One region of the Shewanella sp. BF02_Schw genome, then DNA from elsewhere that is predicted to be linked to it. Evidence: predicted binding sites of a transcription regulator. Region 1 holds the regulator's gene; the other holds the start of a gene.
The links. The regulator LexA, encoded in region 1, represses DNA repair genes until DNA is damaged. The targets are predictions, from matches to a motif close to TACTGTATNNNNATACAGTA.

Region 2: the regulator LexA is predicted to act here: its motif matches at 2,041-2,060, upstream of umuD (translesion error-prone DNA polymerase V autoproteolytic subunit).

What each region holds. Positions count from the first base shown of each region.
Region 1 is NZ_JABKAW020000004.1:92,557-100,063, reverse strand. It holds gene plsB (glycerol-3-phosphate 1-O-acyltransferase PlsB) at 1-1,682, opposite strand, end outside; gene lexA (transcriptional repressor LexA) at 1,947-2,561, shown strand; gene HNW13_RS15680 (SulA-like leucine-rich domain-containing protein) at 2,558-3,064, shown strand; gene coxB (cytochrome c oxidase subunit II) at 3,460-5,046, shown strand; gene ctaD (cytochrome c oxidase subunit I) at 5,056-6,651, shown strand; gene HNW13_RS15665 (cytochrome c oxidase assembly protein) at 6,653-7,216, shown strand; gene HNW13_RS15660 (cytochrome c oxidase subunit 3) at 7,213-7,507, shown strand, end outside.
Region 2 is NZ_JABKAW020000001.1:37,566-45,072, forward strand. It holds gene HNW13_RS00295 (contractile injection system protein, VgrG/Pvc8 family) at 1-988, shown strand, start outside; gene umuD (translesion error-prone DNA polymerase V autoproteolytic subunit) at 2,071-2,478, shown strand; gene HNW13_RS00305 (Y-family DNA polymerase) at 2,479-3,735, shown strand; partial or broken gene HNW13_RS00310 (endonuclease) at 3,846-4,349, shown strand; gene HNW13_RS00315 (IS630 family transposase) at 4,406-5,437, shown strand; gene HNW13_RS00320 (endonuclease) at 5,444-5,692, shown strand; gene HNW13_RS00325 (hypothetical protein) at 6,309-7,478, opposite strand.

The sequences.
Region 1 (7,507 bases):
GTTTTAAGTAAGGCTAAATACAAATCAAGCTGACGTTCTAACTGGCTTCTTTCTAACGCATTTTGCTCTGACGCTAATAACACTAAACTAGTCAATGTTACTGAACTGGCTGCGGCCGCTCCATTAATATTAGTCATTACGCGGTTAGCTAACAAATTAACTGAGGGCGTAAACCAAGATGGTTTTTGGTCAGGATCTTTAGCTAGCTCATCACGCCACTCTGGCGCCTGCTGATTTAAGAACTGTTGTAAATTAATCGGCTCACCAAAATTCACATAACCTTGGCCAAAATTGCCTAACTTACGAATAGCACCAAATACCTGCCATACAGATTCTTTTTTCTTTTTCTTACCGCTTAATTCTTTGTGGTACGTCGCCACTTCCATCACATGGTCATAACCTAAATACACGGGTACTAAGGTTACTGGGCGCTCTATCCCACGTAGCACACTGTTAATTGTCATAGCCAACATACCGGTTTTAGGCGCTAGCAAACGTCCTGTACGCGAACGACCTCCTTCAGTGAAATACTCGACCGCATAACCCTTAGCAAATAACTGATCTAAATATTCACGAAATACTGCGGTATAAAGTTTATTACCATTAAAACTACGACGGATAAAGAATGCCCCACCACGGCGGAACATCGGCCCTGCTGGCCAAAAATTAAGGTTAATACCGGCAGCAATGTGCGGCGGAACCATGCCCTGATAATACAAAATATACGACAGTAGCAAGTAATCCATATGGCTACGATGGCAAGGAACGTAAACAATTTCATGGCCATCATGATGTAACTGTCTTACTTGCTCGGCACCTTTGATATTGATGCCACTGTATAATTTGTTCCATAACCAAGTCAGGAAACGTTCGGCAATACGCACCAAACTATCAGAATAGTCTGCGGCAATTTCATCAAGGTATTCAATGGCGGTTTCACGTGCTTTCTCGACTGTTACTTTCTTATTTGCAGACTCTTCTTCAATGGCTTTTTTGATAGATTCTGATTTTAATAAAGAGGCAAACAACGCTTGTCGATTCGGTAATTGTGGCCCCGTCATCACTTTGCGTTGACGGCGGAAATGCACACGGGCGACTCGGGTTAATTTGTGAGCAATTCTTTTATCAGTACCATGTTCATCGGCCATATGACGAAGCGATAATGCATTAGAAAACTGGACGAAATTATGGCGTCCTAAAAATAAAATCATTAACCATTTACGTAACCACGTAGGGTTTTCACGTTCAAATACAGCAGCTTTCATGCTGTCTTCTTCTTTACCTGGGGTACGTCCCCAATAAAGGCAAACAGGAACCAACTGTATATCTAATTCAGGGCTCTCACTATGAAGTGACAATAAACTGGTAAAATAATTAAGGAATTTGTCACCACTTTCACGTTTACCAAATAGTGGCTTGCGGCCCTCTAAACAGACCACACGAGGCACGGTTAAGCCATCAAGCTGTAATGGCTCATAAGGACTGGGCAGACCAAAGCCCTCGGTGATTTCGCTCAACGCGGCAATATCGCTAATAGATTCCGTTTTCATTAAATAAACCAAAGGTTTAGTTGGATCTATATTGAGGTCATCAAAAGGATCGTGAGGGACCACAATGGTCTGTACCATCCACTTTTGAATCCATCTTAATGCTCGTAAAAATATTGAATCTGGTTTTGACATGGTTATTTTCGCAACATAAGCCACTGTAATATTGTCGTATAGGATACCAGAAACCACCCTGCTTACACTATCAGACCGATCTATCTTTACGTTTAAGCTCTCACTATCAGAAATAACATAAGACAGAACATTAGTAATAGTTAATTAAAACATATTGTTGAGTGATACTTAATCAACAAAATACAAAAAATAGTTGGTTAATACTTGCGCGAACACAAACACTGTATATAATGACAGTCACTGTATAAAAAGACAGGAATCATCATGAGACCGTTAACGCCGCGCCAAGCAGAAATTTTAGACTTAATTAAAAACAATATCGCCGAAACAGGTATGCCACCCACTCGTGCTGAAATTGCGAATCGTCTTGGCTTTAAAAGTGCTAATGCCGCCGAAGAGCATTTAAAAGCATTAGCCAAAAAAGGCTTTATCGAGATCATGCCTGGTACCTCAAGAGGCATTCGTTTACCTCATGAAGAACAGGTTGAAACCGGTCTGCCACTCATTGGACAGGTTGCTGCTGGTGAACCAATTTTGGCCCAAGAGCATGTAGAGCAATACTATCAAGTCGATCCAAACATGTTTAAGCCCGCCGCAGATTTTTTATTGCGAGTGCGTGGTGACAGCATGAAAAACATTGGCATTTTAGAAGGTGACTTACTCGCTGTACATAAAATGCAGCAAGCACGTAATGGCCAGGTTGTTGTGGCACGTGTTGATGATGACGTCACCGTAAAACGATTTGAACAAAAAGGTAATGTGATTTATCTGCATGCCGAAAATGAAGATTACAATCCGATAAAAGTAGATTTAAGTTGCCAAAGCCTAACCATCGAAGGGCTTGCCGTTGGCGTTATCCGTAATGGAGATTGGTTATGAACAAACTAATGGGCATCGCGCCACGCCACCCGGGCTTATGGGTAGATTTAACTGAAACAGAACTGCATGGCACCCAAACCATTCAAACATTACAAACTGTCACCCAAGGTGAAGCTGAACTGAGCCAATTGTGCAGCCAGTTAGCAATATTGAGCCAGCAAGGCAGATGGATTGTATTAATTAGCCCGCCCCATATTGGCTATAAACATATGCTGGCAAGTGCTGGTGTAAGAATGGATCGCATTTTACTGGTGCACACCAAAGATGAAGTCGAAACATTATGGGCCATGGAGAAAGCGCTCACTAGCGGTACATCGAGCGCAGTAGTAACTTGGACAAGCTCACTTGATGCTCGCGATAGTCGCCGTTTAGAAATTGTCGCCAAAAGTGCACGTGCATTAGGGGTGGTAATTGAAGATGTGAATGCTCACTTACCTCACAAACATCAACTTGTTAGCCCTACTTTAACAAATGGAACAAGTAATTTTTGCTCATTTCACTAAGCACGAACCCTTCATTACCAAGCCCTGTATTGAATTCAGGGTTTTTTTTCATCTTTTTTCAGCCTATTAGCCAACAAAGTGATCTTGATCAATGTTTAATCTACAAGTAATGTGGTTAACAAGGATGAAACATTTTTTATCTTTAATTGGACGTGAATGGCAGTAATCAAGATTACTTTCAGACAAATGAGCCAAATCAAAATTGATAAGTTCAGTAGTAGGTACAAGCGTGGTGCACAGCTAACAATAAAACCGTAAACCGTATGTTTACAGCCACCAAAGTACTTTGAGGTCATCAAACTTTTTTCGGGAACCGAAGAGTTTGCATAGAGCAGAGAATTACTGTGTGACTCTTCTTTGTAGTTGCTATTTGCAATTAGCAGAGGAGTAGTCTTGTGAAGCAATGGTTGTATTGTTTACTGGTGGTGTTTGTAGCACTTCCGCTTGGGGCATCAGAAATGCCCCTCAACATGACTCAAGGCGTGACAGATATCAGTGGCAAGGTTTATGACCTCCACATGACGATTCTTTACATCTGTTGTGCAATTGGGTTAGTGGTGTTTGGGATCATGATTTACTCAATGATTTATCACCGCAAATCAAAAGGCGCTGTCGCGGCCAATTTTCACGAAAGTACCAAAGTGGAAATTGCTTGGACCGTCATCCCTTTCATCATCTTAATCGGCATGGCTATTCCAGCCACCAAAACCTTGATTGCTATGGAAGATCCCAGTGATGCTGATCTCACCATAAAAATTACCGGGTCGCAGTGGAAGTGGCATTACAGCTATTTTGATAAAGACATCGAATTTTACAGCACATTATCCACTCCCAGAGCACAAATTGATGGCAGTGAGGCCAAAGGCGAACATTACCTCCTTGAAGTCGATAAGCCATTAGTACTGCCTATTAACCAAAAAGTGCGCTTCTTGATGACATCAGATGATGTTATCCATTCATGGTGGGTGCCCGCGTTTGCCGTTAAAAAAGATGCCAATCCAGGCTTTATCAACGAAGCCTGGACTCGTATTGATAAGCCTGGAACGTATCGCGGCCAATGTGCCGAGTTATGCGGTAAAGACCATGGTTTCATGCCGATTGTGGTGCAAGCATTATCGGAGGCCGATTTTGATAATTGGTTAGTGGAGCAAAAAAAACTAGCAAGCAATGCAGCTGCAGCCGCTGCGGCATCAATGTCTAAAACCTTGTCTCTTGAGGAGCTAACCTCACAAGGTGAACAAATCTATATTGCTAGGTGCGCCGCTTGTCACCAACCCAATGGTGCGGGTCTTCCTGGTGTATTCCCATCATTAATTGGCAGCCCTATCATAAAAGGCCCTGTTAAAGATCACCTGAATATCGTCTTAAACGGTAAACCAGGTACTGCAATGCAAGCCTTTGCAAAGCAACTTAGCGCCCAAGAAATTGCCGCAGTAATTACCTTTGAGCGTAATGCGTGGGGCAATAATAGCGGTGACGTAGTTCAAGCTGCTGATATAGGCAACTTTTTAGGCAGTAACGAGGCAAGCACCGAACCAAGTAAAGCAGTAACCGATGCAGCAAGTACTATTGCAGCCACGACAACTGACATTACCGATGCGGTTACCGACAAAGCCAATCAAGCTGTCGAAGCAGAAGCAGAAGCTGTTGTACCAGAGGATCTGCCCACGTTAACCTTGGAGCAATTAATTGCTGAAGGTGAGCAGGTTTATGCTACGACATGTGCTGCATGTCACCAAGCCACTGGCGCTGGTTTACCAGGCGCTTTCCCTTCACTTATTGGCAGCCCTGTTGTTACTGGACCGGTTAGCGGACATATCGATATCGTTATGCACGGAAAACCAGGTACCGCAATGCAGGCATTTAGTAGTCAACTTAGCCCGCAAAAGATGGCGGCTGTGATTACTTATGAGCGCAATGCGTGGGGCAATAATTCTGGCGAAGCGGTGCAACCTGCCGATGTCGCTAGCCATGGACAGTAGGGGAAAACAATGAGCACAACAACGCACGATACACTGGCTACCGCTCATGATGATCATCATCACGGCGCTCCGAAGGGGCTAATGCGCTGGCTACTCACCACTAACCATAAAGATATCGGCTCGCTGTATTTATGGTTTAGTTTCATTATGTTTCTTACTGGCGGTGCGATGGCAATGGTGATTCGAGCTGAATTATTTCAGCCTGGATTACAGCTAGTAGAACCTAACTTTTTTAATCAGATGACCACAGTTCATGGCCTCATCATGGTGTTTGGGGCGGTGATGCCCGCTTTTACCGGGTTAGCAAACTGGTTAATTCCAATGATGATTGGTGCCCCAGATATGGCACTACCGCGAATGAACAACTGGAGTTTTTGGATTTTACCCTTCGCCTTTACCATTTTATTAGGTTCACTCTTTATGGAAGGCGGCGGCCCTAACTTTGGCTGGACATTCTATGCTCCGCTCTCAACCACCTATAGTCCTGACAGTACCGCCCTATTTGTTTTTTCCATTCACATAATGGGAATAAGTTCGATAATGGGTGCAATTAACGTCATTGTAACCATTGTAAACTTGCGAGCTCCTGGCATGACCTGGATGAAGTTACCTTTGTTTGTGTGGACTTGGCTCATTACCGCATTTTTACTGATTGCGGTAATGCCGGTGCTCGCAGGTGCGGTCACCATGGTATTAACCGATAAGTTTTTTGGTACTAGCTTTTTTGATGCTGCAGGTGGTGGCGATCCGGTGATGTTCCAGCATATTTTCTGGTTCTTTGGCCATCCCGAAGTTTACATCATGATTTTACCGTCCTTCGGTATTATCTCCGCGATAGTACCAACCTTTAGCCGTAAAAAGCTGTTTGGTTACTCCTCGATGGTTTACGCCACTGCCAGTATTGCCATTCTGTCATTTTTGGTATGGGCACATCACATGTTTACTACTGGTATGCCTGTTTTTGCCGAATTGTTTTTCATGTATTGCACCATGTTGATTGCCATTCCAACCGGGGTGAAAGTGTTTAATTGGGTCGCCACTATGTGGCGCGGTTCAATGACATTTGAAACTCCAATGCTGTTTGCAGTGGCATTTATCATCCTGTTTACTATTGGTGGCTTTTCGGGCTTGATGCTGGCAATTACCCCTGCTGATTTCCAATACCACGACACTTACTTTGTCGTGGCTCACTTCCATTATGTACTGGTGACTGGGGCGATATTCTCCATTATGGCGGCGGCTTACTATTGGCTGCCTAAATGGACCGGCCATATGTATAACGAAACTTTAGGTAAGTGGCACTTTTGGTGTTCGGTAATATCCGTCAACGTGTTGTTTTTCCCAATGCACTTTCTAGGCTTAGCGGGTATGCCGCGCCGGGTCCCCGACTACGCGGTACAGTTTGCCGATGTGAATCAAATTGTGTCGATTGGTGGCTTTGCATTTGGTTTATCTCAGCTAATTTTCCTTGTTGTAGTTCTCAAATGTATCAAGGGTGGCAAACCCGCTGGAGATAATCCTTGGGAAGCAGCCGAAGGCTTGGAATGGTCGATTGCCAGCCCTGCGCCATATCACTCGTTTACCACTCCACCGGAGATTAAATGAGATGACACAGCCAACAAAATCAAATCGTAAGCTATTAATCATCCTGATTGCCGGGTCAATTGGTATGTTTGGGTTTGGTTTTGCGCTGGTACCGCTTTATGACGTGCTCTGCGATACATTGGGGATTAATGGCAAACCCCAAAATAGCGCCAGTAGTTATGAAGCGGTGGTGGTTGATAAAAACCGGACCGTAACCATTGAATTTGTGACTCAAGTTCAATCAGGTATGCCATGGGAATTTAGCCCTAAAGTTAACCAAATAAGCGTACATCCTGGGGAGCTCACTCATGCACAATTTTTGGTTAAAAACCTATCGACACGTGACACTGTAGGCCAAGCAATCCCTTCGGTATCGCCAGGGCAAGGGGCTGCATACTTCAATAAAACGGAATGTTTTTGCTTTAATCAACAACCTTTGGCTGCAGCAGCAACAGCAGAACTACCACTGATTTTTTACGTGGACCCTGATTTACCAGCGTCCATTAACACATTGACTCTCTCTTATACCCTTTATGACATCACCGATAGACAGGCGATCGTCATAGAGCAAGGAGCAGCAAAATGACAACAAAGTATCAAACTTATTATGTGCCAACCCAAAGTGCTTGGCCAATAATCGGTGCTATCGGTTTATTTTTAATTGCGTTTGGCGCAGGTAATTATGTACAACAATTAACCACTGAAAAAACCTCTGGCGGTTACATTTTAATAACCGGCTTGGCCGTGATTATCTTTATGATTTTTGGCTGGTTTAAGACCGTTATTGATGAATCCATGGCTGGACTGTATTCACCGCAAATGGATCGTTCATTTAGGCAGGGAATGAGTTGGTTTATTTTTTCAGAGATTATGTTTT
Region 2 (7,507 bases), on a different contig from region 1:
TCGTGGCCCTGGCGCGGCAGTCATTAATAGCCGGCTAATATCTTGGGAACGAGTGGATGCATCTGGCATTCAGTCAGACCAAATTACTCTAACTGTGGATACAGCCGGTCAAACGGGTTTACCGAAAGAGGGGGCCGCTTTAGGCTGGTCAGAGGGGTATGACGGCAAGCTGGTCGATAAAGGGGAGTTTAAGATCACCCGTATCAGCCCGCGCCTATTTCCTCCCACAGTAACCATAGTGGCCACAGCAGCTCCATTTCAAATTGAGGATAAGACCCGCTTCAAGGAACGCCGGACTCGTTCATTTGAAAAGATTACACTGGCAGACTTGTTTCGTCAGGTGGTTAGCGCCCACGGATTTAGCCCAAGAGTGGCGCCTGAGTATGAAGGGATCACACTGGATCATGTTGACCAGGTAGATGAAACCGATAGTGCCTTTTTAACTCGTTTAGCAAAGGAGCGAGATGCCGTGGCCAAGCCGGTCAATGACTTGTATGTGCTGGCAAAGCGTGGACAAGTTAAAACCATTACTGGGCAGACTATTCCGCCTGTAGTGGTTGGTGTGCCAGGTAATAACGACCCAACAGACACTGGACGGTTTATTAACTGCCAAGTTGATAAGCCAAGCCGAACGAACGTGAGCGGGGTCAAGGCAAAATGGACGGACAGTGGCACCGGCCAAGAGCATGAAGTACTCGATGGCGAGGAACCGTTTAAGAAGCTGCGCCAGGCTTACGAAAGCGCGGATACTGCACAACAGGCTTGCCGTGCCGAGTTAACCAAGGTTAGCCGGCAAGGAGTCAGCGTTCGGCTAGATTTGCCAGGTGATCCTTATTTGGTAGCCGAGGGGCTGTTAACCCTGAATGACTCATTCCCAACCGAAATGGCTGGGGATTGGTCGATAGATAAAGTTACCGCTAGAGGTGACAGTAACGGAGGCTATCGTTGTTCGGTAGTGGCCACACAACCTTCTAAGCAAAATTTTTGAATAAACTGTTGAAAAAGGATTTAGAGAGCACTGTTAAATCAAGGCGTTATTACTATCAAGATATATAATAATATTTCAACAGTTGGCATTAAGGTTTTGTTTAATTAGATTTATAGATCTTTCTCCAAAACCGATGGTTGCGAGTTCGAGTCTTGCCACCCCTGCCAAATTAAGAGGGCCTAGCAGAAATGCTAGGCCTTTGTCTTTTCAGGATTTTATCATTTTTTTAGTCTCCTCTATAGCAGCAATTCCTTACCCCAGAAAATTTCAATTTTGCCATTGGTGACCAAATGGTGACCAAACCGTGACATGACGCTTTTATCTTGCCAATGTATGGGACTTTCTCGCCTGCAAAATATTGTTATTGATGATATGAGCGCTCTGTTAATTGTCGATAGCCAAGCTGCGAGAGTAGTCGGTATCAACGCACGGGTAACACGTTAAACTTCAACATGAGCTTACCGATAACTGGTCACTTATCGCCAGTAACACCTAGAATGTTGATAGGCGTTCGTGAAGGGGTCGAGGTTTATAAAGGTGTATCTTTTATTGGGAACTCTTCTAGGGTACTTTCTATATCGTAATTAATGCCGTGCTGAAGCTTGATACCTACCAAGGCAGCTAAACTTGCGAGGGAACATATTAAAAACCATAGCGCATTGCCGTTGTCAGTAAGGTTTCGGCAATCTGAGTAGATAGTAATAATGATTGGCACACTTAACACTTAACACTTAACACTTAACGTTTAGCTTGGGCTTTATCATTGGTATCAACGTCCCCGCTTGGTCTGCTTGAGTGGTGGTGTCTAATCCAACACGGATGCGGCCTGTTTCATAAAGGCATTGTCGCGTTTGCCATAAATGGTTGTTGTACTGATATCAGCATGACCTGCCAATTACGGGTTTAACGAAACTACGTGATACGAAGTTAAATCTTCATTTTTATCTATTCATGCAGACCAATTGTTTTAGGCCTCCCTCAAGCGAGTTAAATCTGCCATTTTAGAGGGATAAATTCTTTATACTTGTACCTTTAATTTTTACTGCTAAAATAGCTGTAATTATATACAGTGGTTTATTTCTATGCGTGTTATCCCTATACCTGCAAGAGCAGGCATTACAGGTTTTGAAAGTCCCGCAGCTGAATACAGCCAGCTAGGCATGAGCTTGGACGATTTACTGATTGAGCATCCAAGCTCAACTTTTATAGGCATTGCTCAAGGTGAGTCGATGCAAGACGTCGGCATCTTTGATGGTGATATGATCATTGTTGACCGTCATGAGACTGCTCGAAACGGCGATGTCATCGTTGCCAATTTTAATGGCGAGTTTGTTTGTAAGATTCTAGATACCAAGCGGCGTGTTCTCCTTTCCTCTAATCAACAATACCAGCCTGTTATAATTCATGAATACGATGATTTTAGTATTGAAGGCGTAGTCACTCGTTCTATTCGTTGCCACCGTCAAAGCCCTCTGTTGTGTGGTAATTAGATGTTTGCTCTAGTTGACGCTAATAGCTTCTATTGCAGTGCAGAACAAGTCTTTCGCCCTGATTGGCGTGGTAAGCCTGTTATTGTGCTAAGTAACAACGATGGGATGATTGTTGCTGCTAATCGTCAAGCTAAAGAAGCTGGCATTGGGAAGTTTCTACCTTACTTTCAAGTTAAAGCCTTATGCGCTCAACGTAGCGTTATTGTCTGTTCCTCTAACTATGAACTCTATGCTGACTTATCTAGCAAAATGATGGATATCATTGGCCGCTTTGCCCCTGAGCAACATGTTTACTCTATTGATGAAAGCTTCCTCTCTTTTAAGAACTGTTATCCAGCTATCAAATGCCTCCTTACGCAAGGTCAGTTAATCCGCCGTGCTGTGTGGAAAGAAGCGCGGCTAGCAGTCTGTGTGGGTATTGGTGAAACACTTACTCTTGCTAAAATCGCCAACCATGCAGCTAAGAAGATTGAGGGCTATAAAGGGGTTTGTTTCATTAGTAATGAGCAAGAGCGTATTGCTATTTTAAAGCAGCTTGCTGTAGGGGATGTTTGGGGCATAGGACGTCGAATAAGTAAGAAGCTTGAACTAATGAATATCCGTACAGCGTTTCAACTCGCGTCTATGCCGCCGACACTGGCAAGAAAGCAATTTAGTATTGAAATAGAACGTACCGTTCGTGAGCTTAACGGCCAAGCCTGTAAAGTATGGGATGAGGCGAGGGCAGATAAAAAGCAGATATTTTCGACTAGAAGCGTAGGTGAGCGGATCACTGATTTTGAGTCGTTACAGCAAGCATTAAGTAAGCATGTTGCTATCGCAGCGAGTAAAGCACGTAAGCAAGGCTCATACTGTAAGACTATGCTGATTTTTGCCAGTAATTCACCCCATGATGAGCGGCCAGTAAGCTACAAAGCTATTGTGCATTTTCCATGTCCAACCAACTGCACTGTTGAGCTAACCAAAGCTATGAGTGAAGCCGCACCAAAGCTTTTTCGTGAAGGCATACATTATTACAAAATCGGTATAGGGCTTATCGATTTAGCCAGCGAAAAGCATAACCAATTCGATTTGTTTAACCCTCCTAAAGCTAATCCAGCTTTGATGCATACGCTAGATGACATTAACCAACGCTATGGCAGTGATACGATGTTTCTAGCAGCTCAAGGCATAGAGCATAAGTGGTCAATGCGCCGTGACCTGCTAACTCCGCAATACACAACCAAATGGCTCAGTGTACCCAGCATTAAGTGCTAACTAGGTTTTTGCTTTGATTAATGTTCTCACTGTTAGTATCACTCATATGCTTGGTCTGACTAGATAAATCAGGCATTATCTAGTCACTGTTCCTTAGCTTGAAGTTTTCAATGAACCTCCTCAAAATTGGCCTATTACTCTTTCTACTGGCTCTCAGCTCAACAGCCATTGAAGCAGGAAATACATCTAATGATTCATTCAACAAAGCAAAGAAGATGCTCAAGCGGGAGGTCTACCAAGATCACCGCGTGACCATCTACTGTGGTGCTAAATTTGACGCTAAAAAGAACATCGAAGCACCTACAGGTTTTGTTACTTCTAAATACATTAAACGGGCAAAACTGGTTGAGTGGGAACATGTAGTTCCGGCGGAGAACTTTGGCAGAGCCTTCAGTGAGTGGCGTGATGGTCACAAGAGTTGTGTCGATAGCAAAGGTAAGTCGTTTAAGGGACGTAAGTGTGCTGAGAAGATGAATACAGAGTATCGATATATGCAAGCCGATATGCACAATCTTTTCCCTGCCATCGGTGCTGTAAACGCACTACGCAGCAACTACAACTTTACTATGCTGCCCTCAGCGGTGTCTGACTTTGGTAGTTGTGATATGCGTATATACCCGTGATCATTGAAAATGCTTGATTTTGTCCCAAATGGGATCATCATAGCCCCATGAAACAAATTACACTCTCGCCAGAACAAAAAGTAGCATTGGAAACTCGACATAAAAGCTCGAGTGATAGGCGTGAGTGTGATCGCATTAAAGCCATTTTACTACGCGATGAAAATTGGCCAACGCCAATGATTGCCCAAGCGTTACGTATTCACGAAACGACCGTAGTTCGATACATTGATGCCTATGCTCACGACCAAAAACTCACGTGTAATAGTGGCGGCTCCTTAAGTTATCTGAGTCAAGAGCAAACTGAACTATTGATTGCACACCTGTGTGAGGTGACCTACTTGCATAGCCATCAAATAGTCGCTTATATCTCAGAACAATTTCAGATTAAGTACACAGTGTCAGGCCTCAATAAATGGCTGCATAAACATCAGTTCAGCTATAAAAACCCTAAAGGGGTTCCTCACAAATTTGATGAAGACAAACAAACGGCTTTCATTGAATATTATGAGCAACTAAAATCCTCGTTAACCCCTGATGAACCGTTATTATTTATGGATGCGGTTCATCCGACCCAAGCCACAAAAATCACCGCAGGCTGGATAAAAAAAGGCGTTGATAAACCGATAGAAACGACGGGAAGCCGAACCCGTATTAACGTGGTTGGTGCAATCCGACTTGGTCACTTAACAGAAGCGGTCATTGAGCAATATAGCAAAACGGTTAACGGTGCATCCATCATCGATTTTTTAAACCAAATTAGAGCGCGTTACTCAACAAGTGGTGTTATCCATTTGGTGCTTGATGGCGCTGGATACCATCGAAATGCCTTAGTAGTTAAAGAGGCTAAAAATCTGAATATAACATTGCATTACCTGCCGCCTTATAGTCCAAATTTAAACCCAATAGAACGATTGTGGAAGGTAATGAATAAACATGCGAGGAATGGGCAATACTTCGCAACGACAAAAGAATTCCGACGAAAAATCACTGACTTTTTTAGCATCACCCTCCCCGATATTGCCGATACACTCGGTGATACAATTAATGATAACTTTCAGAAATTAAAACCTGCAGTTTGAATTCACTTGAGTATAGATAATCGTAAGGCACAACCACCAATAGCTGCTCGTGGCGTTATAGCTCGAACACACATGTATATGGAGCAGACTTACCCCAAATACAAAATGAGTAAACAACAAAGTCAATTAATGCAAGTTTGGGACAAACAAGATCCTGTTTCGAAGTGGGAGTGTAAGCGGTCAAAACGTATTGAAAACCTTCAGGGGAATGCAAATACAGTGGTCGATAGTCGTTGTAAATCAGTTGGTTTGTAGGCATCTAAATGAACGGTTAGCTCGCTTATGCCTCAAAACTTGTTACTCTTTAATGAGTAAGCAGTCCATTGCCAAGTAATCTCCAGTGTATTCAGCGTTTGCTATCTCATTATGACGATCTAGATGTTTTCATTTACTACTAAAAATAGCAAAATTACGTTACTAAAACTGTACTCTCAGAAACATACATGCTGACTTTATTTGTTGAGAAATATTTACTAGAAGTATTGATGTGCTTTTCTATATAAACCATTATTTAATGGCTAGATTGTGCTGCTTAACCGAATGAATTGATTCAGGGCGAGAGCGCGAACATTTTTTGAACACTTTTAGTATGTTTTTACAACTTCATTTGTTCAGTAAGTTATCGCTTCATGATTGATTGGAAGTAAATCAGTATTCTAATCATTCATAGTGATAAAAAAACACACTCATGCAGGGCGAGATCGCGAACGTTTTATGAACAAATTGAGTGTATTTATCAAACTACATTTGTTCGGAATGTTATCACCTCAAGAATGATTGGAAGTGATTCTATACTGAAAACATTCATTGTGAACAAAAAACGCACACTCATGCGTTTGCCCTGCACACTCATGCGGTAGCCCTGGATAAATTAATTGTATAATTTATCATACATATTTGGTTTTTGTATTTCGTTAGCTATTTTATTAGAAATTTTCTCATCTCCATAATACTTCAATAACTGACAATAAACTGTAAATAAAACCTCTTCAATAAATGGGCGATGAAATTCTTGTTCAATGGAAGTGAATATAACAAAAATATCCATATCTAATAATTCATGTTTAGATTTAAATGAATTTTTCTCATGATTTTCAATAAAATCGACTGGAAGAACTCCTTGTTGAATTTTATCATTAATGTAATTAGGATATATAGCAAGAGATAGATTGTGGTTTGCAAATAGGCTTATAAAATCAAACAAATTGAGAGGTATTTTATAACTGAACAAGTAGTAAGAGCAAATTAACTCATGCAATCTAACTTCTAATTCATTTATATTCAAAAGATATGGTATGTAACGAACATATTCCCCACTGACAATTGATAAGCAATCCCCATTAGATCTTGTAAATTTGACAGATCTTTCCTCAACGATTCCTGACATGTTGAATAAACGAGATTGAATAATATGTATGTGTTCGTGAGAAATGAGGTCAGAGTAATTTTCAAGTGAAAAACCATAACTTTTTTGTGCATAAATAATCATACCATCTTTAGTTAAAGTGTCATGAAAATATGCTAGTGTGGTTTCATCAGGCTGCGGTAGAAACAATAATTTAATAGATATTTTAAATAACAAGAAGGTTATAAATAATGGAGTTAACATTGTGATTATAACTAATATTAAAATTAAAGTTATAGTTAACAAGGTTGATCCTAAAATTATTTTTGTAATGTATGATAATTCAATGAATTTAGTTTTTATAGAGTCTATTTTCGTATGCGAGTATTTCTTATAAGTCCTTAGATATCTAGGAATATATTTTTTTTGTCTAAACGCTTTGAATAGTTCACTTTTCATTTTTTTAAAAATAAGATATGGCTCAGACCATGAGATTTTATCATTAATAGTTGCTAACATTGTTTTCTTTATAAAATCTGGAAAGTTTATTATTTTTTGAAGTTTTTTACTTATAATTTTAACTTCAAACGTGAAGTCACTATTGTCGTTAGTTATTTCTTTTGGAAAATAACCACCAAAATCATCACTGAGTTGTTTGTGAGAACTAATATAATAAATTTTTTTAAAATTAAACATAAAATACTCTTGTTTACTATATTCGTTAA